DNA from 2 places in the Lysinibacillus sp. NPDC093688 genome. Region 2 is predicted to be linked to the other one. Evidence: riboswitches for the same ligand, from Rfam matches in the RefSeq annotation. Region 2 holds a riboswitch; the other holds the start of a gene.

Region 1 (15,102 bases), on a different contig from region 2:
CTTTTGCTAATATTTGAATTGCTTCAGCTGCACGAACACCTTCAGATGCTGCTGATAGTGGTAAAACAACGAAACGTCCGTTTAATACCGCTTCTGTTTCTTTTAATGCCGGATCATTTTTCAGGAAATTAATTTTTTCTTGAGCAGTAGTTGAACCATAGTCAATTACAACGATAACTTTGGGGTTGCGCTCTACTACATCTTCTTTAGAAACTGTTGCCCAGCCAGACTTAACATCATCGAAAATATTTTTTCCACCTGCTACAGTCACAAGTTCATTCATGAAGTTTTGTGCAGCAGTGAAAACTTCTTTCTCACCACTATCAAATACAAGAACACGCAAATTATCCTTATTTTGCGGAAGCTTCGTCCGAATGTCCTCTACTTCTTTTGTCATTTGCTCAATTAATTTTTCTCCACGCTCTTCCACACGGAATATTTTAGCAATGTTTCTGATATCGGCGAAAATATCCTCTAACTTAGGATTTGTAATGCTTGAAGATGTATGTAAATAAGTATGAATGCCAAGTGCTTCTAGTTCTTCTGGAGTCCCAACACCCTTCTCACTAAATCCACTTTTCCAGCCTGCAAATAAAAAATCTGCTCCTGAATCAATCACCTGCTCCTTTGTTGGGTATTCCTCAGCTAATACCGGAACTTTTTCATACGCCGCTTGTAACGGTGGATAAATTGCATCATCTAAATACGCTGTTCCAACCATTGAATCCTCTAAGCCTAACGCTAGCATAATTTCTGTTACATGCTGATTTAAGCTAATGGCTTTTTTAGGCGCTTCCGTATAAACTTGTGTCGTACCGTTATTTTCAATCGTTACTTTCGTTGCCTCTGCTTTTGCTGGTTCTACTTGCTCACTTTGCGATGCTGAATCTTGTTTTTCCTCGTTACCACAAGCCGTTAAAATACTTACCATTAAGATTGCAAGAACAAGCCATACGCTTTTAAATGTCTTCATTTCTATTTCTCCTTTTTTCAAAAAATATTATATAGAATGAAATCTATGATCCCTTAACTAACTATAAAAATTGCTCAGATATATAATAAATATGGGGTTTTTTCGTGATAGGATGCACGCTCACTTCCGCATGTACTCCAAACACTCTTTGTAATAATGAGGGCGTTAATACATCAAATGGTGTCCCGTATGCTACGATTTCTCCGTCCTTTAAAACATAAATTTTATCACAGTAAGTTGCTGCAATATTTAAATCATGCAAGGCTGCAATGACCGTAATCGGCAAGCTCTGTATCAAATCCATGAGCTGGAGCTGATGCTGAACATCTAAATGATTCGTTGGCTCATCTAATGCCATGATCTTAGCCTGTTGTGCCAATGCTCTTGCAACAATGACTCGTTTTTTCTCACCACCGGATAATGAACTAAAGGTACGCTCACTTAAATGTAATACGCCTGCCTGCTGCATCGATTCCTCGACAATAGCAAGGTCTTCTTTTGTATCCACTTCCATAAGCCTTTTATGCGGTGTACGTCCCATTGCAACAAGTTCCTTAACCGTAAACTCAAATAGCACTGGTGTTTCCTGGCCTACAACGGCAAGTTGCTTCGCTATTACCTTTGAAGATTGGTTGTAAATATTTTCATTAAATAAAAATACTTCTCCTTCTTGAGGTTGTAGCATACGGTACATATTTTTTAATAGGGTTGATTTCCCACTACCATTAGGCCCAATAATGCCAACAAACTCGCGTTCTTGAATATGTACAGAAACATTGTTTAATATTTTCACCTGATGCACGGCAAAAGAAAGGTTTTTTGCTACATAAACCATCTAATTCTCCTCCCCGAAAGAATACATTTGCTTACGCAACATCCATATAAAGAATGGGCATCCGCATAAAGCCGTAATAATTCCAATCGGCATTTCCTCAGGCGCAATCACAATGCGAGCAATTGCATCTGCCCATATTAAAAATATCGCACCCATTAATGCACTAACTGGCAGTACAAACTTATAATTTGAACCGACAATCATGCGTACGATATGAGGAATAATTAGGCCAATAAAGCCGATTGCGCCACTTACTGCAACAAGTACACCTGTCAATAGTGAAATTAATAATATTAGTAGCAGTCGAAATTTCTCTATATTAACACCCAACGTAACAGCAGATTCTTCGCCAAGTAAAAGTAAATTCAAATGACGTGCATGGAGACGTAAAATTGCGTAAACGACAGTTAAAACGATGAATGGAATCATTATATTCATCCATTTCGCTCCAGCCAGACTTCCCATCATCCAATACATCACAGCCTTAATACCGCCCTCTTCCTTCGCCATCATCAGCATAAAATTCGTCAACGCTGACAAAACTAGTGACACGGCAATCCCTGCTAATAATAGTCGTATAACTGAAATACGCCCTTCAACCCGTGCTAAGAAGAACACGATTAGTACAGCAATCGTCGCCCCTATAAAAGCAGCGAATGATAGCGCATACATACCAAAAATCGAAAAACTACCAAGTAAAATAACAGACGTCGCCCCTACAGAAGCACCGGATGATACCCCTAAAATGTACGGGTCCGCAATTGAATTGCGAACTAAAGCTTGAATGGCTGCTCCCGAAATAGCAAGACCCGCTCCGACTATTATGGCAAGCACTACGCGTGGAGTACGAATTTGCCAAATGATGATTTCCTGCGAACGACTCCAATCCTCTGTAATAGCAAGTGGATTGAACGGGATATGCGATAAAATAATGCGCCATACAATACTAGGTGTAATTGACACAGAGCCTACCATGATCGCTAATGTCATCGATATTAGAACGACACCAGTCAATACTAATAAGAGTAGGTTGATATTTCTTGTTGTTGAATTCTTCAAAACGCTCTCCTCTCTTAAATCAAAGGGCATAAAAAAAATCCCCTTGTCTGCAAGAGGATGTCATAGTGAAAAAAGGGTGTCTCAACCCGGCCACTACAACCATCCTCGTGGTTCAATGTAAGTTTGTTGCTTTTATTGGCAGGTATCCTGGCTTAGGTTCATCATCTATACGCCTTCCCATAGCTCGCTACAGTGACATTTTGTATAGACTCCCCATTACAGTTGCGGGACAGCATCGGATTTACACCGATTTCCCTTTTAAGCAAACGATCAAAGTCATTTGCACCAACAAAAAAATATTTATTAAGTTATAAGAACAAAACTATTAAAATTCCTAGATAGCAATTCCATAATATTCTTCATTTAAATGAAATTATAAATAAATTAGCATTTAATAGACGTAAGAGAAAACTATTCTAAATGAATTATTATTAGAAAAATATAATAACTTAACTAGCATTTGATTTTACCGTTAAATGAAATTTTAGTCAATTCACTATTGTTAATATATTTCTTTTTCAAAAATAATACTTGTAATTACATGCTGTCATTGGCTCTTAAAAGCTGTTTCAAATACAGCCAACAATAAGTTTAATAGGTTTGGTTCTCTTGATATGCAATCTTCACCCGTTCAATTTGATCAAGATGGTTTCGAACGTGTTGCACTCGAAATTCCAGCAATTGCTTAAATGTGAACTGGGCCTGATCGACATACACCCCCACTCGCTTGCTTTGTTCACTAGTTAGATGGTCTAGAATAGGCTGCATACTGGAACGTAGCAATTTAAAAAGAAGCAAATGTTGTTCACGGTCCAACAAATCATAACCCAAGTTATTTGCCCAAGCCTCTTGGTCAAATGAAATCAGAAGCGGCGCATCCTCTGCCAAGACTTTTTTAAGCCTAGATGTGGACGAAATCTCGGAATCCGTTACATGTATGAGGATTTGATGAATGCTCCATTTGTCCGGTGAGGGCTTGTAACGAAGCTCCTCCTCTGTTAATCCTTCAATGGCTTCCCGAAGCATTGTGTATCCTAAAGCGTACTCCTTAATTAACTCTTCCAATTCATTTCCTCCTATTCTCAAGTATTGCTTATTAAAATACCAATAAATATATATTCTTGTTTCTGCGAAAGAATCCTTTTATTTTTTCTTCAACTAACCTGCTGCTTAGTACAATAAGTTCAACATTAAATTATCCAATACTTGTTTTTTATTGGTAACATTATTTATTGTGAAAACCAAAAGAGCCATGCTACGCTATATATGTAGCGTAGCATGGCTCTTAAAAGCTGTTTCAAATATAACCAACTTCTTTTGTTACGAGACCTGTTTACACTTTATTACAACAGTTAGAAACACAATCGCAGTCACAGGCTGAATCTGTCTAAAATGCCTTTATCAACATCATTTGATACTCCACTAAAGTACTTTGATAGACAATTTGGGATTTCTTACGTCAAAAATATTTATTTACTAAATGGTAAATACAATGCTACTGTCGTCCCTGTTCCCTCTTGACTTGTAATTTTAATTTCACCTTTATACAATTTCATAATCCTATTTGCAATGCTTAGTCCTAAACCAGAGCCTTCTGTTTTTCTAGTTCTTGCTTTATCCACCCTGTAAAATCGTTCAAAAATATTACGAAGTTCTTCCTGTGGTATCCCAATTCCATAATCTTTTACACGTATAATGGCATGTTGACGATCCTTTTCTATAAATACATCAATCTTATCATTACTATATTTCATGGCATTATCTAGAAAAATAATCATAAGCTGTTTAATTTTTAATTCCTCCGCAAATATAACAATTGGATCCTCATCATAATGTAACGATATTTCACGCCCATAAACTTGTTTCATTTGATTTAAAATTCTCTGGCATAAAGACACCAAATTTAGCTCATTCAATTCTAGAGCACTTTCATTCTCTAAGGTAGCTAAGTCTAGAAGTGTCTGTGTCATTTTTTGCATTCTGTTTGCTTCCGAAGTAATGGCATTAATTGCTTCATCGGTCATTTCTTGATTTTCTAATCCATGCCTTCTTAAAAAATCAGTATAGTTCATAATGATCGTTAAAGGTGTTTTTAATTCATGGGACGCATCAGACACAAACTGTTTTTGTTTTTCCATATGGTCTTGAAGTCTGTGAATCATTCGATTAAACGTTCTTGCCATTGTATGGAGTTCATCTTTTGTCTGATTTTGAATGGTGATGGGCTTAGGAACCCCACTCATTTCAATTTCCTCCATAGTTTTAATCATGTTTGAAATGGGCCTCATAATCATATTGGACAACCATTTGCCACCAAGCAAGGAGAAAATAGCAGCTAATAAAGTGCAGAGGCCTAGAATGGCACGAAGTATATCTTTATCAGTTTCAAAACCTAATAATCGTTCTCCAATTTCTATACTCCCGGTAATTTGATTACCTTCTTTAATTGGAACACGAACAATTAAAACCTGTTCCTCATCTTGCTCTGCCGAAATCAAATGTGTTTGTGCTTGCTTTGATTCAGCGTACTTACCTTGTATCGTTTTTGAAAGTAATAAATCATTGGTTTTTTCATGAATGACGTTGTTATTCGGATGTATAATTCTAATATAAGAATGGGGAGTTAAAAAATCACCTAATTTTTCGTTAATATTGCTGGATGCATCGAGTGAATCAATAACTTTTATTAAGTCCTCGGCTTTTTGAAACAGTTCTACTTCTTCCATATTAGTCGTGAATTTAATAAACGAGAAATAGACAGCGATATTTACAAGTATCAAAATACACAGCATCCAAGCAGTCGTTAATAGATTAATTTTTGTGGTAATCCTCATTTGTTTTCTCCTTTAAGGTATACCCCACTCCCCAAACGGTCGTGAATAATGGGGATGAAAATCCTTCGTCTATTTTTTTTCTGAGATGGGCTACAGTAACATCAAGTATGTTGCCTTCACCTTCATATTCCCATCCCCAAACATTCAGTAATATATTTTCCCGTGTGACTACTTTGTTTTTATTCATGACTAAATAAAGCAAAAAGTCATATTCCTTGGGTGTTAACGTAATGTTTTTTCCATTCCTAGTGACTTCTCTTGCATCTGCATCTATTATTAAATCATTCACCTTCAATACGGAATTCTCTTGAATTGCTTTAGGTTGATTGCGTAAACAAGCACGAATTCTGGCCAATAATTCCTCGATTCTGAATGGTTTGGGCACATAGTCATTTGCACCTTGATCTAAACCTGATACTATGTCTAATGTTGTATTTCGAGCTGTTAAAAGAATAACAGGAACATTCCTGTTTTCCTTTCTTAGCCTTCTTAATACCTCGATTCCATTTAGCCCAGGCAGCATCACATCCAATAAAATTAAATCAAAGTTTGTTTGTAAGGCTGCTTCAAAACCTGCTCTACCGTCGTGTTCTACTGTGACCTGATAACCTTCATATTCCAGCTCCATTTTTACGACACGAGCTATCTGTGTTTCATCCTCAATTAAAAGAACATGTGCTTTCATTTCAACCTCATCCTCTTTCCTTCTATAAAAGTATTTCTCTATATTTCATTTTTATCGAGCACAAGTCGAAACAGTTCAAACAACAGGAAGTTAAAAAATATCCAAACTCCGCCATATACATAACCCCCAATAATGTCACTGGGAAGTACATTGGTCGATACGATATTCCCAATCGCAAGACCGATTAATAAGAGTAAACCCAATAAAGGAATAATAATTGTCCAGTAATTGTTTTTTAAGTGACGTACTAGTAAAAATATACATGTTCCATAAATGATGATCGTCAAAGTGGCCTTTAAGTCAGGAAAATCGGCTGAATGAAATTCCCCCTCAAAACCAATCGATTGGAGGAAAGAGAAAGCCTCCAAGATGAATGCACGGAAAGGTATACCTCCTAATATGGAAACACCGAGTTGAAGATATTCTAGTAACCGGTTCTGTTTCTTTATCCAAATACTTATGATGGTTACAACTATAATGCTGCTAAATGTGAATGAATGTTGGAATATTAAAAGTTCTTCCATCCAGTTTATATAAACAGTAGAATGAACCAAATATTCTGCGATTTGATTGAACTGGGCAACATCATTTTCTAGATAATCTTGTGCTATCCCAAACATCAAAATCACCATTCCAATTAGCACTGAAGTTAGGAATATAAGAAAAATTTCCGTGGCCCTTAATGTTCTTAATCGGTTTGTTAACCATGTTAACAAATGAATAAAAAAGGTTTTAATTTGAATTTTATAAAACCTAAAGATGAGATAACTTGCTAACAAAGCAGCCAAAACAATAAGAAAAATAATTAAATATTTACTCGCTGCTTGATGGAAAGTTTCCCATTTTGGACCTAGTACTTTTCCAAGGGTAATAAAACAAATTCCCCATAAAAAAGCGCCTGTATATGCCGGTATGATAAATTTTCGAAAAGGAATCTTAGAAACACCTGAAACATAACCAGTAAAATGCCTTACACCAGGGATAAAATAAGCAAAAACTAATAATTTACTGCCTGATCGTTCAAACCAATCAGCTGTTTTTTTATATCTTTCAGGTCCAAGATGTACATATTTACCATACCTCTCGATTAGTTTATAGCCTCCTGCCTTCCCTATCCAATAAGTTAACGTAATTCCTGCACCAGCAGATAAAAAGACTGTGAGAATGGCCAAAAAATAATTCATTTCCCCTTGATAAACAAAGAATCCTGCATAGCTCATTAAAAATTCCCCAGATATAGGAAGAGCCATGAGCTCTAAAAAGATCCCTATAAATAAAATCAAATAGCTGTGTTGTTCAAATAAAGTAATTAAGAATGACATAAAAGCCTCCAAATTTATTTACAAAATTTAATCCAAAAAGCAGGAAGCACCTTAACTTTATCTACAATTTATCATTATTTTGAAAGTAATGGTGCTTATTAAGGAATTTTTAAGTTTTTATATAGGAAATGGACAGTTTTGTTTTATAAACTAAGTATGCCCTCTTTTAGAGTGCATAAAAATTTTTAGATATCATGAATGAAACTATTAAAGCATTCAAAGTTTTTGAGATTTTAAAATCATTTTGGGAGGTGAAAAAATGAAGAAAAGTAGTAGAGGCAACTTTGCAAAGTACCATACTCATGATTGTGTGTGGTTATCATTCTTGCTTGAGGTGGTTGCCTAAAAAATCAGTAGTCTAAAATTTTAATACAAATATTCAGATAAGTATCAAGTAATGATATTAAACCGAGGAATAAGCTTTCATTTAAAACACAGGTGGCTTAGCCGCCTATACGACTGGCGTCATCTCAAATGAAAATAGAGATGGAAATTGCATAGTAACAATGACTACTTACAAAAAGGAGATGAGTTCTATGAAAGGAAACTTATCCTATTCTGAACAAACTGAAATTGTCCAAACTTCTGGTCGTCAATTCTTGAACAAAGTACCAGAAGTTACTATTTTCTTCTGGGTTATCAAGGTTTTATGTACAACTGTAGGGGAAACGTTTGCTGATTTTTTGAATTTGAATCTTGGATTTGGGTTAATGAATACGACCATCATAATGGGATTCGCCTTTTTTATTGTTTTGTATCTTCAGTTTAGAGTAAATAAATATGTGCCAAGCATTTATTGGCTAACAGTTGTACTTATAAGTGTATTTGGTACATTGGTAACAGATAACATGACAGATTATATGGGAATACGCCTTGAGGTTAGTACAATAATTTTCTCAGTACTTCTTGGATTAACTTTTCTTTTTTGGTATCTTAGTGAAAAAACATTGTCAATCCACTCGATCTATACAAGAAAAAGAGAAGTTTTCTATTGGCTTACCATTCTTTTCACCTTTGCACTTGGAACAGCAGTTGGCGATTTATATTCTGAACAATTAGGTTTTGGATATCTTAAAACTGGATTAACAGTCATTGTCATCATTGCTTGTATATTCTTGGCATGGAAAATGAAATTGGATGGAATATTAGCGTTTTGGATTGCGTATATTTTGACTCGTCCGCTTGGAGCATCAATCGGAGATTACTTATCTCAACCTAAAGCTAATGGAGGGTTAGGTTTAGGGACAACTGTTACAAGTGTCATTTTTCTTGTAGCTATATTAGCCATCATCATCTATCTCGCTATTTCAAAAATTGATATAGCAGCAAAAAATGAAACAGTAGTGACAAACGGAAGCAAGAAAAATGTTTTGGTACAAACCATTGTGGTATTGTGTATTTTCTTAGTTTTTGGAGTAGGCAGTTATATTTGGCGCAGTAACCAAATCCTATCACAATCCAATGCATCGCAAACGACATTAGCTGGACAGTTATCAGATTTTATCAAAATTGAGAATGACATGCTAAAAGCTGTTAACTCAAATGACTTTTCCTCAGCGAAAAAAGATGCGGATGATCTGGAACATCAATGGGATACACAGGAACCTATACTTAGGGCAATTGATGGAAACACATGGACGAAAATTGATGGAACGATTGATATTGTATTAACATCCGTTCGTTCATCAAACCCTAACGCCAATAAGGGCAAATCTGCTCTTAACAATTCACTAAGTGTTATAAACAGTGCAAATAAATAAAAATTTTAGGGAATCGCAAATTGCGGTTCCCTTTTTTCGTTGAAGTAATGTCTAAACAGCTATTTGGCTATTTAGAACGCGACCAATCACGTTTTTCGATGCGAATGAGATAATGTTTAAATCGTTAGCAACAACAGGTCTGAGACGTTCTGAACTTGTTTCATTAACATGGGATCAAGTTGATGTGGTAAATGATTCGAATTGATGGAAAACGGAAAAAGAACGGATATGCCCCTTCACCCACACTTATTTCCGCTTCTGGCATCGTATAAAGCTTCTTTAAGATCATATCAGAACCTGTTTTCCTAAATAAAAATCGTAAAACATTAGATCCGCGGGTTTTACATGTGATCTTTTAAGATGTGTTGAAAAAGGCATGCATCCCACCTACCCGCTTCACGTCTACATCACTTCTAGCATACTGTTGCAACATTGATCTTACAACGAAATAAAAAAAACGATGATTTACGAACACTTCAAGAATTTTTTCTTTACGCAGTTTTCTCAAAAATTGTTTCTATTCAACTAACGGAGCAAGTTGGTTAAATAGGAATTTGTAACTTTATTCCACTTTTTTCGTCTGATTTATTATGAAGTTTGATTGTACAATATTATGAAATTCATAGGAGCATAATAGTATGAAAACTTTTTATCATTGTTTACTAATGTGGATACCGTTTGGATTGCTGTTTTCCTTAGCAGGATTAGGACTAGAAGCATTAGAAGGAAATAAAATCAGGACATCAGAATATATGGGACTTCGTGATTTTGGAATTCTTTATTTGTTCTTTATTGGTTCTTTCGCCTTTATGTTATATCCTATTTCATTTTTGCCACTAACATTTATCGTAAGTAAGTTTATAAAATCTTTACTGTTTAAAGTGATTATCTTTACTTTTTTTGGTGGAGTAATAGGGGCGTTTGCTTTTGAAATAATATATGCACGTTATATAAATGAATATAATTTAAGTATGATTAGTTCTATTATTATTTTTGGTATAGCAGGTTTACTCTATGCTTTGGTGGAATATTCTTTCAAGAGAAATATAAAATTTGTTTAAACTAACAGAGCAAGTTAGTTTAAGAAGCAATATGTAAAGTAAGAAATTGTGGCAAGGTTTATTAAGAGGAGGAATTATTAATGCAAAATGTTGTTCGTTTATTATCAGAAAAAGATTTAGAAGAAGCATCAATCATTTTTACTTCTAATCCGTGGAACGAACCTTGGAGTTCTCAGACATCTTACAAACGGTTGTTAGATATAAGTAAGACTCCTGGATATATCGGGATAGGTTATTTTAATTCCGATAATCAAATGAGTGGTTTTTTAGTTGGAAATGAAGAACAATGGGCAGATACTAAGAACTTCTATATAAATGAAATCTGTGTGCTAACTAATATTCAACAAAATGGGATTGGCACGATTTTACTAAATTATTTAAAGAATATCCTTACACAGAAAGAGGTTGATACAGCATATTTATCAACTGAAAGAGGCGATGGTAAACCCGAGATATTTTTTAGAAAAAATGGCTTTGTGACAAATGAATCTAGAGTATTAATGCCTTTGAGCGTTTAAATACATAATACTGTAACTCTTTTTCAACTAACGATGTTTTTAGTAAAGATACGGTTTTCAAAATATAAAAAAGCAGAGTTGATCTCTACGCATTATTGTAGATTAACTCTGTTTTTTTGTTGTCCTTCAAAATTTAGTTTAGCAACACTCTTTAAGAAAACAGCCTTTCTTTAAAAGGAAAGTAACTACCTGTAATTGGGTAGTTATTTTTTATTGGAAAAAATATCGTAACCGTTCAAATGCTTTGAATAAACAGGGTGATAATGATTAGTTGTTAACCGCGGTTGATAAGGATACTGCATATTTTGTTGGCGGCATTGCCTCCGCCATCCACGTAGTGCCAAATTATCACTACACCACAGAAAATTTGAGGAAATTGCATTTTTACTTTCAGATATAATATTCGTGTTTTATTGAATTGAAGATGTCTCCAACCGATGAGTAACTAGCATTCCTATAACGAAAACACGAATGTTTTTATGGGTTTCTAACGAAAAGGTTCGTTATTTATCCTCTGTTAGGATTTTAGCAAACAATCGCCTCTAACTATTTTAAAATATTTTTTATTTTTCATAATACATCTCTATTAATTCATTTTTATAAATTACCAAGTTTACGATTTAAGTAAGATCAGACGAAACCTGTTCTAAAAGCGATTTTAGGTCCAAAATGAAGACTTGATCGCTACGGTTCGAAACCCTTCTGGCTAATGAAAAGTTCATCTTCCGAAAAATAATGCCGCATTCGTTTATAAACCATTTGATAGACGGATGGATGATACCATTCTTCCATTTCCAGATTTCTATATAACGCTTGTAAGCCCATCTTTTGTGTTCGTTTACCACCGCTGCCGTCCCCCATAAAATAATCGTCAATACATACTCGATTAACCAAGGGACGCAATATTTCTGCAAATCGTTCGCTACTTGGTAATACGGGTGCAATGGCAACCTGTGCAGGAATACCGAATTCAGCAAGCTGTTGGAGTGTTTTAAGTCTTGCTGGAATAGGTGGAGCATAGGGCGTAAAATGCTTGCGAATATCTTCCCTATCTGTCTCAATAGTCATACTTACTCGAACTTTATCTTTAAAATGTTGCAGCAAATCGATATCTCGACTTACAAGTGGGCTTCTAGTCTGTACTAATAGAAAGTCAGGTGGATCCTCTACCATAACTTCTAGTAAAGATCGCGTCACTTGTTCCTTATGCTCTATTGGTTGATACGGGTCTGTACTTGATGACATAAAAATGGTTACATTCCCTTTGGCTTTGGCGCGATGAAGCTCCTTTTTTAATAAATTCGCGGCTCCGTTTTTAACATCGACCCAATTTCCCCATTCTCCTTCTCGAAAAAGAGATACAGGCATTTCGCGTACATAACAATAGGAACATCCAAATGAACAGCCTGTATAAGGATTTAATGAATGCGTGTATCCAGAAAGAAAGCCAGTCCCTTTATTCAGAATGGTTTTCGGATTTTTATAGAATAATTCACTTTTCATGAAGGAACCTCCATTCATTGTACGGCAATAATTACTCAGTGCTAGATAAAGCTCGCTTTTCCAGATCCAGGAGCAGTGTCTTCATTTCTAATCCGCCCCGATAGCCAGTTAATGAGCCATTCTTCCCTATAACACGATGGCACGGTACAGTAATTAATGCCGGATTAGCCCCAATAGCCGCTCCTACAGCACGAACAGCTGCTGGTTTATTTATTTCATTTGCAATGTCGGAATAGGATTTCGTCTGTCCATAAGGAATTTCACAAAGTGCATTCCAGACAGCTAGCTGAAATTGCGTACCTACGTATTCAAATGGAACAGTAAAGGTTTTCCGCTTTCCTTCTAGATACTGAGTGATTTCAACGACAAAAGGTTCAAGCATTTCATCATCTTCCACAAGAGGACTTCCTGGAAAGCGTTTTTTAGCCCATTCGAACAATTCCTCGAATGGTTTGTTCTGTGAACCTACAAACACAAGCCCCTTTGAAGTTGAAGCAATATAAAAATGCCAATCCTTAAACTTTAGTAAAGACCAATAAAGGGTTGGTTTATTCTTTGTTTCCATTGTACTTTTCCTCCATTTTAGTCATTTGACGAAATTGCGCTGGAGTCTGTCCAGTTTTCTTTTTAAATAAAGTAATAAAATAAGGCGCGTTAGCCATACCTACACATATGGCGATATCACCAATCGCTTTATTTGTCTGAATCAAATACTTTTTAGCCGCGTGTACTCTAACTTGTTGTATATATTCAACCGGCGTAATGCCTTTAACCTTTTTAAATGTTCGATGCATATGGTACGGACTCCCATGACAAATAGTTGCTAAAGATTCTAGCGTTAATTTTTCTGTGAAATGTTTATCAATGTATTCAGTAATTAAATCAACCCACTCGCTATCAGGCAGATTTTCATTAGTGGGCTTGCAACGTTTACAAGGGCGAAAATTTGCGCGGAGAGCTTGTTCTGCGTTTGGAAAAATACATACATTTTCTTTTTTCGGAACGCGAGATTTACAGGATGGTTTACAGAATATCCCTGTAGACTTTACAGCGTAAAAAAAATGATGATTGTACGCTGTGTCATTATTAATAATTGCTTGCCACTTTTCATCTGTTATCATTTCAACATCATTCAAAATTTTATGATCATGGCTCTCTTTATGTCCGTTATTGTTATTATCCGGCATTTATCTCACCTCTCCTTACAATATACTCCCAATAAATTCAGAATGTATAGTTCTGGGAATAGAATAGCAAGATATTGAAGTTTAATTTTTATTTAGAATCGTGAAAAATAATTCCAAGACCGTATCGTTCTCCAGAGGTAACCGTGCTTACCCCGTGACGAACCGTATTTTTGTAATATCCTTTTTTACCTAGAACAGGTCTATGGTTAGTAGGAAAGATCAGAGCACTGCCTTGTTCTAAAGTAATGACATGTCCCCGACTCTGCGCACGAGGAATTTGTTCGACTAATAGAGATTCTCCACCGCAATAGTCTTTATCTCGTTGATTTAAAACAAATACTACTTGAAACGGGAAAAATATGTCGCCATATAAATCTTGATGCAAACAATTAAACCCGCCTGTTTCAGACTTTAAAATTAAAGGTGTCGGTCTAGTTTGTTTATATTCTTCACAGATGTTCAGAAAATCTTGAAGCTGATCTGGAAACTGTTCTGTTTTCTTTAAATAACCTAACCATCGATTAGCCGTTTTGGCCAATTCTAGATAAAAGGACTCTCTTAAACTTTGGATGATTTCAGGTAATGGATAGGAAAAATACTTGTACTCCCCATTCCCAAAGCGATATCTTGTCATATTGATGGTCGCTCTGTATGACTCTTCCTCACGATACAATTCTATGAAGAATTCACATTCCTCTTTTGTTAAAATCGCTGGAATCTTTGCAAATCCTTGCTCATCTAATTCATGTTGAATTGAATCCCAATTTAAGTTTGCGACACGTGTTTGTATATGTTGGACCATTTTTATCAACTCCTATTTAGCATTCTTGATAACTAACACTATAACCTCATCAGTAGAAAAAAATAAGATGTTTAGAATGTAATAGCAAGATAACAAAATTAGGTAAGATTAATATGTGATAAAGTATAGAAAATCGTAATAAGATGAGGAGAATGAAAAAGTGATATGGCATGAAGTCAATGATGTTATTGTAATTGCATTACCTGAAAACTTCGACATGAAGGTTAACCTAGGCTATCTAACAAGGGAAAAAAATGAATGCATGTATGAAATAGAGAACGAAATCATAACAAAAGTTATAGCCATTGGTAAAATTCGGTCCTTAGTACAGGTAAGCGTAATCAATAATAAACAAATGGTTGTTCAATTCCTAAATGATTCTAGACCTATTGAAAAGTGGAAGCGGGAAGAGATTGTAAAATATATTCATGAATGGTTTGATCTTGATAACGATTTAACGCCATTTTATGAAATGGCAAAAGCAGACCCATTACTTAAAAAGCCCGCCCAAGAATTTTATGGATTGCGAGTTGTCGGCATTCCCGATTTATTTGAAACTTTAT
Region 2 (15,102 bases):
GGATGGAGAAACGATCGGATTCTCAGCAGAGCAAAAGCTGCCGATTTCCCGTTCCGAGGGAGTTTATGTCGATGGGGATACTCTTAAAATTAAATACTAGGTTCATGCCCAAAAGACACCGTAGCAGGTGTCTTTTTTATGCACTTTGCTTCACTAATCGCGATTTCCAACCGCAAGTGAGGGGAGTAATGCCATCTTTTTCAGCCTTTAAGTAATAAAGTTATAAAACCGTTGAATTTACTAGTATCAAGGTATGACTGACTATACTTTCTTTCTATAACTCGTGGCCATTCTGAACGGTCTCCGAACTTTCTCTTTAGCATCCAGATCCTCCAAACTCATTTAAAATAATGGGGATACAAATCTTTATGCTGCTCTATCCAGTTTTTCATCTCAAGGATCATTTCTTCATAGTTAGGTACAATAAATGAAAAATCTTTTCGGGTGTTGACTAGTGTTTTATCAATGTTTACGAGGGGATATGACCGGATCGTTACTTTATTTTGTTTAAAGTGCTTATTGAATAAGTGCAGTAAATCATACTTTGAAATATTGCTATTGTTGACGAGGTGGTAGAGGCCTGTTATACCTTCAAGCGCTGCATGTTCAATGGCTTTTGCTAACGTTAGGGTAGTAACTCCGGTCCAAATTGCACCAGTATAGCCGCGAATAGTATCATGTTGTTTCATAAACCAATTAAAGAGGCCAATGCCATCCTCCTTCAAATCAGGACCGATGATAGAGTTACGAAATGTTAGGTGTTGAGTGCTTTCGATTTCTCCTAGTCCCTTCGTACGATCGTAAAAGGTTTCCCCGTCGCGAAGGCTTTTTTCATGATAGGGGGCTGCTTTTCCTGAAAATACACAATCTGTACTCAAATGCATAAGCTTGGTGTTACTGTTTTTTAATAAAGACTCAATGGCATGAGGCAAATAACTATTAAGATATACGCTTTTCTCGCGGTCCGTTTCACAGGCGTCATTTAAAACACCGATACAATTGACCACAACATCATAGTCGCGATCTAATAAAAGTGACTTTAAAAAATTTGTATCTGTAATATCTCCCGTAATATTATTGCCGCATGAAAAGGCTGTTCGTGAATAGGTTGTTACCTCATGCCCTTGGGCGTACAAATAGAGTGAAATTGTGTGGCCAGCCATTCCAGTAGCTCCAAGTACTAAAAATTTCAAGGTTTTCCTCCCATCCAATTTTGTAATTCTTCTTGAATGAGAGGAAGCTTTACTAATTTTTCTTTTATTTCAGCGACTGACAGTATTTTCGTATTAGTAGAGTTGTATTCGTCGGTTAACGTAATTTTAGGAGAGCCCTCATCAAGATATTTTCCATAATTTAAATCCCGGTTATCGGCAGGGATTCTATAAAAAATCCCCATATCAATGGCCTTTGCAGCTTCTTCCTTTGTTAATAACACTTCGTAAATCTTTTCGCCATGCCGTGTTCCAATAGTTTGTATCTGATTTTGAGCTTGAAAAATTTCTAGTAATGCTTGTGCTATATCCCCAATATAAGCTGCTGGTGATTTTTGCACCATAATGTCCCCGTTGTCAGCGTGTGAGAAGGCGTATAAAACTAATTCTACTGCCTCATCAAGACTCATCATAAAGCGTGTCATTTTTGGATCTGTAATCGTTAAAGGCTTGCCAGCTTTAATTTGTTCGATGAATAAAGGAATGACAGAGCCCCTTGAAGCCATGACATTTCCGTATCGTGTCCCACAAATCAATGTTTTATCTGAATGAACCATTCTAGACTTAGCAATAAACGTTTTTTCCATCATAGCCTTCGAAATTCCCATTGCATTTACTGGATAAGCAGCCTTATCAGTAGATAGGCAAATAATTTTTTTAACACTTGCTTGAATAGCCGCAGTTAAAACATTATCCGTGCCTAAGATGTTCGTCTTAACTGCTTCTAGTGGAAAAAATTCGCAAGAGGGGACCTGCTTAAGAGCGGCAGCATGAAAAACAAAATCGACATCATACATCGCATTATGAATGCTTTGGATGTCACGTACATCGCCTATAAAAAATTTAATTTTCGGATGTTGGTAGAGTTTGCGCATATCATCTTGCTTTTTCTCATCTCTTGAAAAGATGCGAATCTCCTTAACGTCGGTATTCAAAAATCTCTTTAATACTGCATTACCAAAAGAGCCGGTGCCGCCAGTAATGAGAAGAACTTTATCTTTAAACATTGTATTGTCAATTACACCTCCTGCATGTATGGAAATAATGGCGTTATTTTAATCCTCTACGATGTAAATCATATTCAGAGTTTTCTCTTGGGAAGTTATACCAGTATGCCAATTCATTTGTATATTTACTTGTTGGGTTTTTATCCATTAAGGCACAATTAAAATCCCAATCCCCGGCAATATCTTTTCTTATGGTAAAGGTAGCATCACCTATAAAACTTCTTCGAATAATTTTAAATTGTCCAGGTAATGTGTATTGGTTTGATTCATCTTTTATAAATGCATAGCCTGCCTTTGTTAGCATGTTGTAGTAGTAAATATCAAACTGACCATCTACTTGGGCTAAGACGTTTCTAATGGCGGGTAAGTAGTGATCATCACTATCAATGATTGCTACATAATCACCAGTAGCTTCTGTGATACATCGATTATAGGCTACACTAGCACCTAAATTAGTTGGATGATTAATTATTTTTAAGGTTGGCCAGTTTTTTTGATAGTCCTTTAATAAAGTTAAAGTATTGTCGGTTGAGCCATCATCGCAAACGATAATTTCATAGGCATATTCTTTAGGAATACTTTCTAACATTGTTAATATCCACTCTTCACTATTGTAGGCTGGTGATAAAAAGCTAATTTTCATGTAAAACCTCGATTCTTTTATTGTTAGTAGAAATGTTCAATAGGCGTTAGCAGAAGTTTTATAAAGTCTATACTGTTTCCTTTGATTGCCATGAAGGATTCTTTATTACAATATGCGTTGCAAGAGTTGTTCTGTAGGCAATTGCTTTCATTCGTTAGTTATTTAAAAGAGAGAAACGCACTTTAAAATAAGGTGATTTTACTAGTGTGTTTACGGTACTTATACTAATCTTTTCACATTATTGAACAAGAAATCATAATTTAATGAAACGCTTCATTTAAAAAAAGGGGGATGTTATGTCAAAAAAGATAGCCTTCATATGTAGTGTGGAATCGTATAAGCTCTCCGACGCACATATTTTCAAAGATTTGTGCCTTGTTCCTATTTTGTTAGGTGAATATTTAGGCTATGATGTTAGTATTTTAACGACTGAAATGAATGAAGCATTATTGAAACAAACCTTTCCTTCTGTCACTTTTCAACATATTCCGTTTGGCGATGACTATGTTGCTAATATGAATAGTTATTTAATAGAGCACGCAAAGGACATCGATATTGCATTTGCGATAGGGCCGTATCCATCGTATTTATCGATCTTAAAAACTTATAAAAAATTTAATCCAAACGGAAAAATTTATTTGAAATTAGATGTTAATCGGTTTTGGTTAAATAGATTAAAAACCTATCCTTATTTTTCGGAGTTACTCCAGCTTTGTGATGTACTTTCCTCTGAATGTGAATCCATTCAAAGCTCTATTCATGAGTTTTTGAATTTGGATATTAAACGTATTCCTAACGGCTTTTATGAACTGTTTCAAACAGAGCCTGTTTCATTTAAAGAGAAAGAAAATAGAATAGTAACGGTTGGTCGTTTAGATGCTCCTGAAAAACAAATTCTTTTAGCAGTAAAAGCCTTTTTAGCAGCACAGCTTTCAGATTGGGAGTTTCGGTTAGTAGGTCCAATGTCAGAGGCGTTTAGACAGGAGCTGTTGAACGTACTTGATGGAAATCCATTCGCAGCGCAGGTCACTATTTTGGGGCCAATTTATGATAAGGTACGATTGGAGGAAGAGTATAGAAAGGCTAAAATATTTTGCCTTACCTCCTTAGTAGAATGCTATGCTCATGTATTTGCTGAGGCCGCGAAGAATGGTTGTTATATTGTTACGACCGATGTGGATGGGGCTAAAGATATTACCCATGATCAACGCTTCGGGGCAATTCATCCAACACATGATTTGCAAAGTGTTGGACGGACATTGCAGCAAGTAACAAAACAGGAAGCTTTATTGGCTGATACATGCGAACACCTCCAAGCATTCGCAAGAGCGGAATTAAATTGGAGACATATTGTGCAAAAAGTGGCTGAATATTTAAATGAAAAGCCAAGTTAAAGTGTATTTTTGCTTGAATAGGTGGGGGATTCTTTTCTTCAGATACAGGGGGAAAGAGGGGGGGAATACTTCAAGCAACATTGAACGAACTAGAGAAGTGAACAGTACTTTTCGATGAATATCAAAAAAGCGCGAGAAATCAACGTTTCTAAAATTGATTTCTTGCGCTTTTAAGGTTTTGGCCAGTCTTGTCCCAGCCTAGTCTTCGACACTACCTTCAACCGAAAATTCTATCGTTCTACAACGTTCATTTTTCAGTCCAAGGAGGTTTATATTTTATTTAATTTCAAGTGTATATGGTTGAGAACTAGCTTTGCCGTAATATTCACTTACTTCAATAAAGTAAGTTCCTTTATCCAGTGTGACTGTACCTACTTCAGCATCTCCAGCTCCATAAAAATCTAAAGTTTCTACTGTTTTTCCTTTTGCATCAATAATACGGATGACGCCATCTAGTGCTTTTTCTGTTTTAAGAGAGAAGAACACATCGCGTTTGCTGTCGTTTTTAAATTCAAAATAGTCTTTATCACCAAATGCAACACCTGCATTTAGATATTGTTTAGCTACCCATTTACCGTCTTTTTTCGTAAGTACAGTTGGTTTTGTCGGTATACCGTTAACTAACTTGGAATCTGCATCTTCATCAGCATTTTTATGATCAAACAAAGTTAAAGTATACGGTTGGATTGATACTTGCCCAACATTGCTTCCGTTAAGAACAATAAAGTACCCGTGACCCTGTTTGGCTTTAAAAGAAGTATTTACATCTGTTGTCCCACCAAGACCCATTAGTATTTGAAGGAGGTCTTCACCTTGTCCAAATTGTATTTCTGTTGCCATTTCTTTTGGGTCAATTTTTCTATTGCCATTAGTATCTTCAATAATGGAGCCTGAAAACTTCAAGTCATTTTGAAGTTCTTTCGGTAATTGATCTAGCTGTTCTTTTGTATATGGAACAGAAGAAATAAGAAGGCTCATGACTTCATCTTTGCCATATTGTTTATAATAGTAGAAATCTGTATCATCTTGATAAATGAGATGATCTTTGTAAGTTGTACCAGGTTGAATCTTAATAGCAGTTTTTGGTGTATTATTATTTATTTTATCCTCTTGTGGAATAGCTGCCATTTTACTTGTTTTAAGTGTATACGGTTCAGAAGAACGGTCACCAAGATTCATTACTTTTACAACATAGGTTTTATCCTTTTTCAATGCAATTGTCTTCGCTTCGTTTTCATCAATTGTTGATCCAAGAAGCAGACTAAGTAACCCCATATCGTTAGTTAATGAAGAAACTGGGATTAATTCATTTGTTTCCTCATCGTATTCGAATATATTACCAGCTGGTGATTGGTTTATACCTTTTTGAATCTTGAAACCATAAACGGCATTTTCTTTAGCTGTAAATTTGAAGTAATCCTCATCATCTTCAGTTTGGAAGTATGCTTTTTGATCTTTACCAATATCAAAACGAATCGCTTGGTCCATAATTTGCTCAACGTTTTCCGGTTGTTCCATAGCACCTGGATTCATGAACATATTCATAAAATCATTTAGTTGATTACGTTTTTTTGCTGTATATTCATTAAAAGGTAAAAGATCCTTTTGTACGGTGTTTTCTATCATTCCTTCTAATGTAAGGCCGTCTTCATCTTCAGGAAGGGTAACGACTTCACCTTTTAATGTGTAAGGAATGATGGATTCACTAACAGTTGCTTCAGTATCAATACCGCCGCTAAAGAACATATCAAGTGAAAAATTGTTACTGTTTTTATTAGATACGCTTATTACATACTTTTCATTTGGCATAGCATCGACAACCAAGCTTACTCCATCGCCTTTATCCGTGCCGTAAGATGCTCGGATTGGATATGCCTCATCTAATTCTTCAGCATCAACTATCTCTGTTGCTAAATCTTCCTTTAAATAAAGCTCCATGGATGCTGTAACACCTGGAATCCCAGTTAAATCAAATTTCAGTGTCGTTGGTTCATTCACTGAAAATGTAAAATAATCTTTGTCACCTAGATGATCTTCAGAAAGTAGGGTATAGTTTTTCCCTGCTGTACTGAATGGGAATTTTTCAATCTTTTCCATATGCTCCATATCTAATGAATCAATTGGTAATTCTTTAGTCGTTTGAGCTGTGAAAACATAGTTAGAATCGCCCTTTGAGCTATAGTTTCCATTATGGTCTTTCACTCCGATCAGAAGGGTTCCCTTCTGATCTGCATTATATAGGTATCCTTCTTGCTTGCCTACGCGAACATCATTGACGTTAATTGGTTCTACTTTTTTATTAGAACCTTCAGGGTAGAAGTACAAATCAAATGCATAATCATATTTGTTTGCACCTTTTAATGTCAGTTGAGCATATTCATTTGCATCTAGATCAACCTTGTACCATTTCTTTTCGTCCGGTTGGTTGAATGTACCTTTTTCAGTATTTAATGTATCCTTTTTAAGGACTTTAGCGTTTTTCAAGCGCTCTTCTTTTGTTTCGGAATACTGTTTTGGTAAATCTTTAATATTAAACTGTAATGCTTTCACAGGATCTACTAGGCCATGTCCATATGTAAGATCATAGCCCGTCTCACCTAAATCCTTTGCAGTCTTTTCGAGAATAGCTTCTATTTCATAAGGCTTTAAATCTGGATATTTTGATTTTAAAAGGGATGCCACACCGGCAACAACAGGAGATGCCATCGATGTTCCACTAAATTTTACAAAGGATGATCCTTTTTTCTCATCATGAACTGTACTATAAATTTCTTCACCTGGAGCTACTAGGTCAACCGATGGACCATAGTTTGAATAGCTTGATAATTTGTTTCGATCATTCGTAGAACCTACACTTATAACGCCTTCGTAAGAAGCAGGGAAGGAGTAATTATCTGTCGATTCATTTCCAGCAGCAGCTACAATGGTAACTCCTTTATCAATCGCTTTCTGAACGGCTTCCTCCATTAATGGAGATTCTCCATAGCCACCAAGACTCATATTGATAACGTCGGCGCCTTGCTCGATGGCATAAAGGATGCCTTGTGCAATGACGAAATCATTAGCACCATCTTGTCCGTTGAATACATCGATCGGAAGAAGCTTGGCCTTTGGATTAATCCCGTGTCCTCCAATACCATTATCTTTTGCAGCACCAATAATTCCTGCTACATGTGTTCCATGGTCACCAGGATAAGAAGTATTGGCAGGTGCTGCAGCATTATATGGAGGTAGCACATGAGATTTTAAATCTGGATGTTTAAAGTCCACACCAGAATCGATAACTGCCACTTTTACATCATTGTTACCTGCTAATTCTAGAGCTTTATCAATTTGAAGTAGGTTTAAATGATACATATCTTGTTTCTTTGGATCTGTCTTTGTGCCAAAGGAATGATACACATAGCTCGGAGATACATTTTTAACCCCTTTTTGTGTAGCATAATATGAAACTGCTTTTTCTAAATCTGTTCCTTTGTTGAGTTGGATAACATCGTAACCTAATGAAGGAATAGAGCGGATCACTTTTGCACCAATTTTGTTATGTACATTCTTATCTAGACCTGAATGTTTGACGATAATTGTATCCTTACTAATCCATTCTTTTTGATTTTTGAATGTTTGGTCCTTATTGCTAGCTACTTTCACTAAATCTTGGTTCTTTGCTGTTTTTTGTGGAGCTTCAGCGAAGGCAGAAGTAGCAGGAACCATTAGTGCAGCAGATGCTACTAAAGCGATAGATTTCTTTTTCCAGTTTTTCAACTGTTTTCCCTCCTTGGGTAATTAATTATTTGTGACATCTATACTATTACGAATGGGTGATAGAAAAGTTTCATAAATGAGGATATATTTTTCAAAGATTCCATTCTATATTTTACCATATGTTTTATCCATCGTAGAAATTACGGCTGCCATTCCTACTCGATTTGTAAGATTGGAGTAGAAGAGGAGAGTGTATTAGCCGCGATAAATTTCAACTATGGACAAATTGTCTTATAACTGCTCAATCAGTCTGTGTAAATCTTCCTTAGAACGAGGCATTTTACTATTTTTCTCAAATAGTTTTTTGTTTTGTAAAGCAATGGCCATATCGAAGACCCATGGGCGTTCAAGATGGGCTCTCTCAAGCAAATCCTCTTGAAAGAACAGTTCAACGGGATCCCCATTATAAATAATTCTCCCAGCTTCCATGACGATTATTTGATCTGCCCATTCATAGGCTAACGGGATATCATGCGTTGCCAGTAAAATGCTTCGTTCACCGTTTTCTAACGTAGCTAAATAGTGTAAAACTTGTGCACTATAATAATTATCTAATCCAGCTGTTGGTTCATCTAATAATAAAACGGAAGGTTCCATTGCAAGTACTCCTGCCATTGCGACACGTTTTTTTTGCCCAACGCTTAAAAAATGGATCGGCTTATCAAGCAATGCTTCAACTTCCGTTTGAGCGACAGCCCACGCAATATTCTCTTCCATTTTTTCAGTTGTCCAGCCAAGATTCATAGGTCCAAATGCAATATCTTGCTTAACAGTGCCAGAAAAAAGCTGGTTGTCTGCATCTTGAAAAACAATACCAACCTGTTGACGTAAGTCTTTTAATGCTTTTCTACTGTAGTTAAGTGCTGTGCCTTGAAAGGTTATACTTCCAGCTGTAGGCTTCAAAATTCCATTTAAATGCTGGAATAACGTTGATTTTCCAGCTCCATTATGACCAAGTAAAGCAATTTTTTTTCCTTTTGGAATCTGAAGTGTAATGTCTGTTAAAGCATGCGTTCCGTCTGCATACGCGTAAGATAAATGTGTTAATTCAAAGTATAAGTCTGTCATGAGAAAAAACCTCCATAAATGATGAGGAGTATAAAAATTGCAGCAATACCTAGCCAGTTTTTCGTGTTATAGCTAACCTTCTCCTGCCAATAGACCGTTTCGCCACCACGTGCTTCCATCGCATTGGTTAGCTCACGACTTCGTTGGAACATCTCGACAAATAAAGCAGCAATCAGCATTGAGACCGAGCGAAGCCACTGCATAGGGGAGCTGTATCCTAGACGTGCCTGCTGAGCAAGATGAATTTTTTGCATACTGTCTAAAAAGATAAAAATAAAACGATACGTTAGTTCTAGTAGCTCAACAAATAAAGTGGGCAGTCGCCATTGTCGCAAGACGTAACAAATAGATTGTACTGATGTCGTGAGAATTAAAAAATACAAACAGCTAATGCTGCCAAGGACGATGAAAAAAAGCTGTTGCGCTGTCAGTAAGCTCGCACTGCCAACAAATATTGTCCAATGATAAAGAGAAAATGACCAAATAGTTGGAGGTAGCGTGCTTGTTGCTGGCGCTATAGAAATTAAAATGGATGCTAGGCTCGATAATAAAAAAAATCCGGGTAGCAATAGTAATTTTGCGTAATATTTAGCAGGGATTTTTGCACCTGAAATGATAAAAGCACTCATCACAATAAATGTAATGAGTGAAATTCGTTCATCTCTCATGATAAGCGACAGTAGAAGCAGACCAAGGGATAGCGTCATTTTTTCTAGCGGATGAACAGACGCTAGTTTATTCATATAAGCATACTTATCAATAAGTAACATCTCTTAACCTTCTTTATGTTTACCACGCATTAAGCCGATGAAATAGCCGATAAATCCGGCTCCAATAGCAGCTTGTAGTGCGAATAATAAACTTTCTATTTCACCACTTGGTGGCTCCCATAAGCTTTCAAACCATGGCTCGTAGTTAGCATCTATTTCACCGATTGCTGCCTCCGCTTCACCATCAGCACCTTCAAAATCTGCGCCTTTTTGAATGAAGAGGGGAATGATTGCTAACAACACAACAATTGCTAAGAGCAATAAATTTTTTTTCATGTTAGTGAGCCTCCTTTGCTGAGAAAACACGTAAAGCTTTTAATTCACTCACATTGTATTTTTTCAAGAAGTTCATAACAATCACTGTTAAAATGCCTTCACTAACAGCAAGAGGAATTTGTGTTAATGCAAAAATACTAGAAAACTTTGTGAATGAAGCCATAAAGCCTCCGACCTCAGAAGGGAAGGCAAGAGCTAATTGTACAGAAGTGACAATATATGTACCTAAGTCACCAAGCATTGCTGCTAAAAAGACTGCTACTGAAAACGACAGTCCCATTTTTTGTGAGCCTTTAAATACATAGTAAGCGATAATAGGGCCCATAATGGCCATGGAAAAGGTGTTTGCCCCTAATGTTGTAAGCCCACCATGTGCTAAAAGTAAAGATTGGAATAATAATACGATTGTCCCGATAACACTCATCGCTAATGGTCCAAAAAGAACTGTCCCAAGTCCAACCCCTGTCGGATGCGAACAACTACCCGTTACAGAAGGGATTTTTAAGGCTGATAGCACAAAGGCAAAGGCACCCGATAGTCCTAATATCATTTTTGTTTCAGGATTTTCATCAATGGTTTTACGAATAGAACGTAATCCTAAAATAATAAAAGGAATTGATACGACCCACCAAAAAATCGCCCATTCGATTGGCAAAAAGCCCTCCATAATATGCATCGCAAATGCACGATCTGGCACGAATAAAAATGCCAATAAGAAATAACTAAGCTTCCAACCTGAGAATTTCAAAAATCTCTCCTCCTCACATTAAAATTTTTCGAATTAGTATGCGAAAAAAAACACTTTTCCGGTATTGGAAAAGTGCATAGCTAAAAAATGCAAATAAAATTCTAATCTGCTAAGCCGCACACCCATCCTCGTAGGTTGAAACGATCACATATTTTTCGGCAGGTCTCCTGGCTTTAGTTCAACGTTTTATAGGCCTTCCCATCCTTTGGACAGTGACATTATCTATAAAACTCCCTAGTACAGTGGCGGGACCGCGCCGGACTTGAACCGGCTTCCCTTTTAAGCGAAATGATGAACAATTCGCACCGAAAAAAGATGAAGTTGTGAGATTTCACGACAAAGTGTAACATGATTTTCCATATATATGCTATACTTTTTATGAAAAAATTTTTAATTGAGTGTTTATGTCGAAAATTTAGATAAATAGAATAGAAATGTCATATTTTTCTTTAAAAAATTAATGAAAATGTCACAAATTAAGAAAGAAATATTGAAATTTTAAAAAAATAAGCTATGATAGAAACAGTTTTTAATTTTATAAAAAAACGACAAATTCATATAAAACATCCATAAGTGCTTGAATATTTTCAAGATAATAGGGAAATCGGTGAGAGTCCGATACAGCCCCCGCTACTGTAATAGCTGATGAAATCGCGGATGCCACTAGTGAAAACTAGGAAGGCGCGAAAGTAAAAGGAAGCTTAAGTCAGGAAACCTGCTTATGTGATGATGCATGCAAACTTTTCGGAGGGAGAAGTTGAAGCGAAAGCGAGTACATATCTATATTCGTTTTTTTGGGCTTCTACAAACCTTTACTCTTCGTCTAGAGTAAAGGTTTTTCTTTTTCCTAAAAGCAAATGAAGGGAGAAAATTTATGACAACTTGGAATTTAGAGGGGATGAAAACACATCTTTTTATATGCAATGGTAGTAGCTGTATGAAAAAAGATGCTGAGGACATTACTCAGGCAATTCGTGATGAAATACAGTTACTGGCACTTGATAAGGAAATACATACGACAAGAACTCGCTGTAACGGCAGGTGTAAGGATGCTTGTGTTGTCATTGCTTATCCTCAGGGGAATTGGTACCGTGTTCCGACAACGGAGCATGGGAGAGCACTTGTACAAGATTTAAATCATGAATCGTTACTAAATGAACATGTCTTTACTTTACGTGAAGGTTCGTTACAACGTACAGCACAAACAACAGCCATTAAAGGTATTGAAAAGGTGAAAGAGGGGTAACAAAATGGCGCAAAAAGGGAAGATTTTCGTAGTTGGCTTTGGCCCTGGAGACTTTAAACATATTACGACTCGTGCTGTAGAGGCACTACAACAAAGTCATATGATCATTGGTTATAAAACCTATGTTGAGCTTATTCAGGATTTAGTTAGTGCAAAGTCGATTATTAGCACTGGTATGACAGAGGAAGTTTCACGTGCACAGGAAGCGGTACGTCAAGCAGAGGCAGGAAGTATCGTATCGGTTATTTCCAGCGGTGATGCCGGTGTTTATGGAATGGCCGGATTAGTGTATGAGGTATTAATAGAGCTTGGCTGGACAGAAGCCACTGGTATCGAGGTAGAAATTGTTCCAGGTATTTCTGCTATTAATTCGTGTGCAAGTTTACTAGGTGCTCCAATTATGCATGACGCCTGTACCATTAGTTTAAGTGACCATTTAACTCCTTGGAATTTAATTGAAAAGCGAGTAGAAGCCGCAGCAATGGCGGATTTTGTGATTGCGCTTTATAACCCAAAAAGTGGACGTCGTACGAGACAAATCGTAGAGGCACAACGAATATTATTAGAATATCGTTCGCCAGATACACCGGTTGGTCTTGTGAAAAGCGCGTATCGTGATCGTCAGGAAATTACGATGACGACTTTAGCAGAAATGCTCGAACATGATATCGGCATGTTAACAACCGTTATTATCGGGAATTCAACAACATTTTTCTACGACAATAAAATGATCACACCACGTGGTTATCAGCGCAAATATACACTTGGTGAAGAAAAACAGCCGTTACGACCACATCAACGACTGAAGGAAGAAAATGAACCATGGGCCATGAATCAGGAAACAGGGGCAGCGCGGAATGATTTTGCGACAGATCCCAATGCGAATCGTATAAAACCCAGTTTAGCTATAACACCAGAACCAAAGCTTAAAAAATCATCACTTGAATTGGCAACAGCAGCTCTGGCAATGGTGAAGGGAACGAGCGCTGTGAAGAGTTCACCTAAGCTTGTTCAACAAAAAATCGAATCCATTTTTGAATTAGCTGTTAGTCCAGGGGTAGCCAATAAGTTTTTTACTCCTCAACAAATGATGACATTAGCTGAGGTAGTTGGTGAGGAAGGAACGATGGAGTATACACCTGACCATCAAATTCATTTGAAAATTCCAACGGCTGAGCCTGAGGTAATTACAGCAAAGCTTCGTGAAGTGGGCTTTTTACTAACACCAATTGGTGACGTACTGTCGTTAAAGGCTTGTGATTTCTGTTACGGAGAAAAAACCGATTCGATTCCATATGCGGAAGAGATTCAAGAAAAGCTTGGTGGCATGTCGTTACCGAAAACATTAAATATTGGCTTTAATGGCTGTGGAATGGCGTGTTATCGAGCGGTATTTGATGATATTGGCATTGTTTATCGTAAAAGTAAATTTGATGTTTTTATTGGTGCCAAGCCGGTTGGTCGAACAGCACATGCGGCCCAGCCTGTTGTGGAGGGATTAGAGCCAGAACAGCTAATACCGCTTATTACTGACATTATCGAAGAATATAAAGCAAATGCACATCCAAATGAACGATTGTTTAAATACTTCAAGCGTGTGAAAAAGATCCTACATTTTACGTATCAAGATATGTCTTCAAAAATAAAAGTAGAGCCAGCTCCATGCGGCGACTAGTGAGGGGTAATGAGATGAAAGCAATTTTATTTGTCGGCCACGGGAGCCGTTTAGAAGCAGGAAATGAAGAGGTGCGTACGTTTATCGAGCAAATGAAACCTCGCGTTGATGAGAGTTTTTTAGTAGAAACATGTTTTTTAGAGTTTGCCTCGCCGAACATTGAAGAAGGTATTACGAACTGTGTGAAAAAGGGTGCTACAGAGGTGCATGTTATTCCGATTATCCTTCTTCATGCGGGGCATTCAAAAATGCATATTCCAGCAGAAATCGAACATGCGCGTGAGCATTATCCAAATATTACGTTCACATATGGTCAAACAATCGGTATCCATGAAGAAATATTCGCTATTTTAGAAGATCGTTTAGCAGAAATCGGCTTTAATGCTGAAGAAGAACATGCGGATACTGCCGTTTTATTAATTGCACGAGGCGGCAGTGACCCGTATGCAAATGGTGATTTTTATAAAATCACACGCTTGTTATGGGAAAAACTCCCTGTACAATATGTGGAAAGCGCCTTTATGGGTGTCACAGATCCTCGTGTTGAAGAAGGAATTGAGCGCTGTGTGAAGCTTGGTGCTAAGAAAATCATTATGCTACCTTACTTTTTATTTACAGGTATCCTAATGGAACGAATGAATGGTATGTGTATGCAATTTACCGAAAAATATCCTGATTGTGATATACAAATTGCCAACTATTTTGGCTATCATGAGCGTTTACAAAATGTGCTTTTAGAGCGTATTGAGCAAGCTGTGAATGGCACATCAACAGGTATGCAAGATTTAGAAAATTATCGTGCTTATGCGGCAGTGCATGGACATGCGCATCATCATCACCACCATGATCACGATCATGGACATGACCACCATCATCACGACCATGACCATGACCATCATCACCATGAAGAGGAGCCAGTGAAATGATTTTCATGTTAGCGGGGACGAGCGATGCAAGGAATTTAGCGCTTGAACTACAGTCAGCAGGTTTTTCTGTGACTGCAACGGTCGTCACTGATTCAGCCGCTTCAAGCCTTGCAGAAGTAGGCCTTCCTTATTTAGTCGGTCGTTTAACGGCGGAGGAAATGGCGACGATTATTACAGAGCGAGGGTACCGTTTAGTTGTAGATGCCTCACATCCATTTGCTGAAGAAGCTTCAAAAAATGCGATGGCGGCAGCTGAGCAAGCAAATGTTCCATATATTCGCTATGAACGTGCGCATGAGCATTATGCCCATCCACTAATTACGATTGTGAAAGATTATGAGGAGGCTGCTCATTTAGCAGCGGGAAAACGTGGCGT

Evidence for each region. Region 2 has a riboswitch for cobalamin ahead of ACQKN2_RS22385 (energy-coupling factor ABC transporter permease). Riboswitches for the same ligand answer to the same signal wherever they lie in the genome.
Region 1: it holds a riboswitch for cobalamin, as region 2 does, so the genes downstream of both, ACQKN2_RS05285 (FecCD family ABC transporter permease) here and ACQKN2_RS22385 (energy-coupling factor ABC transporter permease) in region 2, are expected to answer to the same signal.

What each region holds. Positions count from the first base shown of each region.
Region 1 covers NZ_JBNNUX010000004.1:68,670-83,771, reverse strand. The annotation lists gene ACQKN2_RS05295 (ABC transporter substrate-binding protein) at 1-973, opposite strand, end outside; gene ACQKN2_RS05290 (ABC transporter ATP-binding protein) at 1,035-1,808, opposite strand; gene ACQKN2_RS05285 (FecCD family ABC transporter permease) at 1,809-2,798, opposite strand; cobalamin riboswitch at 2,988-3,172, opposite strand; gene ACQKN2_RS05280 (DinB family protein) at 3,459-3,932, opposite strand; gene ACQKN2_RS05275 (sensor histidine kinase) at 4,337-5,701, opposite strand; gene ACQKN2_RS05270 (response regulator transcription factor) at 5,679-6,386, opposite strand; gene ACQKN2_RS05265 (DedA family protein) at 6,425-7,708, opposite strand; gene ACQKN2_RS05260 (hypothetical protein) at 8,245-9,468, shown strand; gene ACQKN2_RS05255 (hypothetical protein) at 10,107-10,529, shown strand; gene ACQKN2_RS05250 (GNAT family N-acetyltransferase) at 10,610-11,047, shown strand; gene ACQKN2_RS05245 (radical SAM protein) at 11,732-12,550, opposite strand; gene adaB (methylated-DNA--[protein]-cysteine S-methyltransferase) at 12,582-13,115, opposite strand; gene ACQKN2_RS05235 (bifunctional transcriptional activator/DNA repair enzyme AdaA) at 13,099-13,737, opposite strand; gene ACQKN2_RS05230 (2OG-Fe(II) oxygenase) at 13,826-14,539, opposite strand; gene ACQKN2_RS05225 (DNA glycosylase) at 14,700-15,102, shown strand, end outside.
Region 2 covers NZ_JBNNUX010000045.1:13,753-28,854, reverse strand. The annotation lists gene ACQKN2_RS22430 (DUF4261 domain-containing protein) at 1-100, shown strand, start outside; gene ACQKN2_RS22425 (SDR family oxidoreductase) at 339-1,193, opposite strand; gene ACQKN2_RS22420 (polysaccharide biosynthesis protein) at 1,190-2,218, opposite strand; gene ACQKN2_RS22415 (glycosyltransferase family 2 protein) at 2,262-2,861, opposite strand; gene ACQKN2_RS22410 (glycosyltransferase family 4 protein) at 3,158-4,255, shown strand; gene ACQKN2_RS22405 (S8 family peptidase) at 4,532-8,017, opposite strand; gene ACQKN2_RS22400 (energy-coupling factor ABC transporter ATP-binding protein) at 8,249-9,085, opposite strand; gene cbiQ (cobalt ECF transporter T component CbiQ) at 9,082-9,855, opposite strand; gene ACQKN2_RS22390 (energy-coupling factor ABC transporter substrate-binding protein) at 9,859-10,131, opposite strand; gene ACQKN2_RS22385 (energy-coupling factor ABC transporter permease) at 10,133-10,879, opposite strand; cobalamin riboswitch at 11,020-11,204, opposite strand; cobalamin riboswitch at 11,434-11,617, shown strand; gene ACQKN2_RS22380 ((2Fe-2S) ferredoxin domain-containing protein) at 11,754-12,125, shown strand; gene cobJ (precorrin-3B C(17)-methyltransferase) at 12,130-13,800, shown strand; gene ACQKN2_RS22370 (sirohydrochlorin chelatase) at 13,815-14,726, shown strand; gene cobK (precorrin-6A reductase) at 14,723-15,102, shown strand, end outside.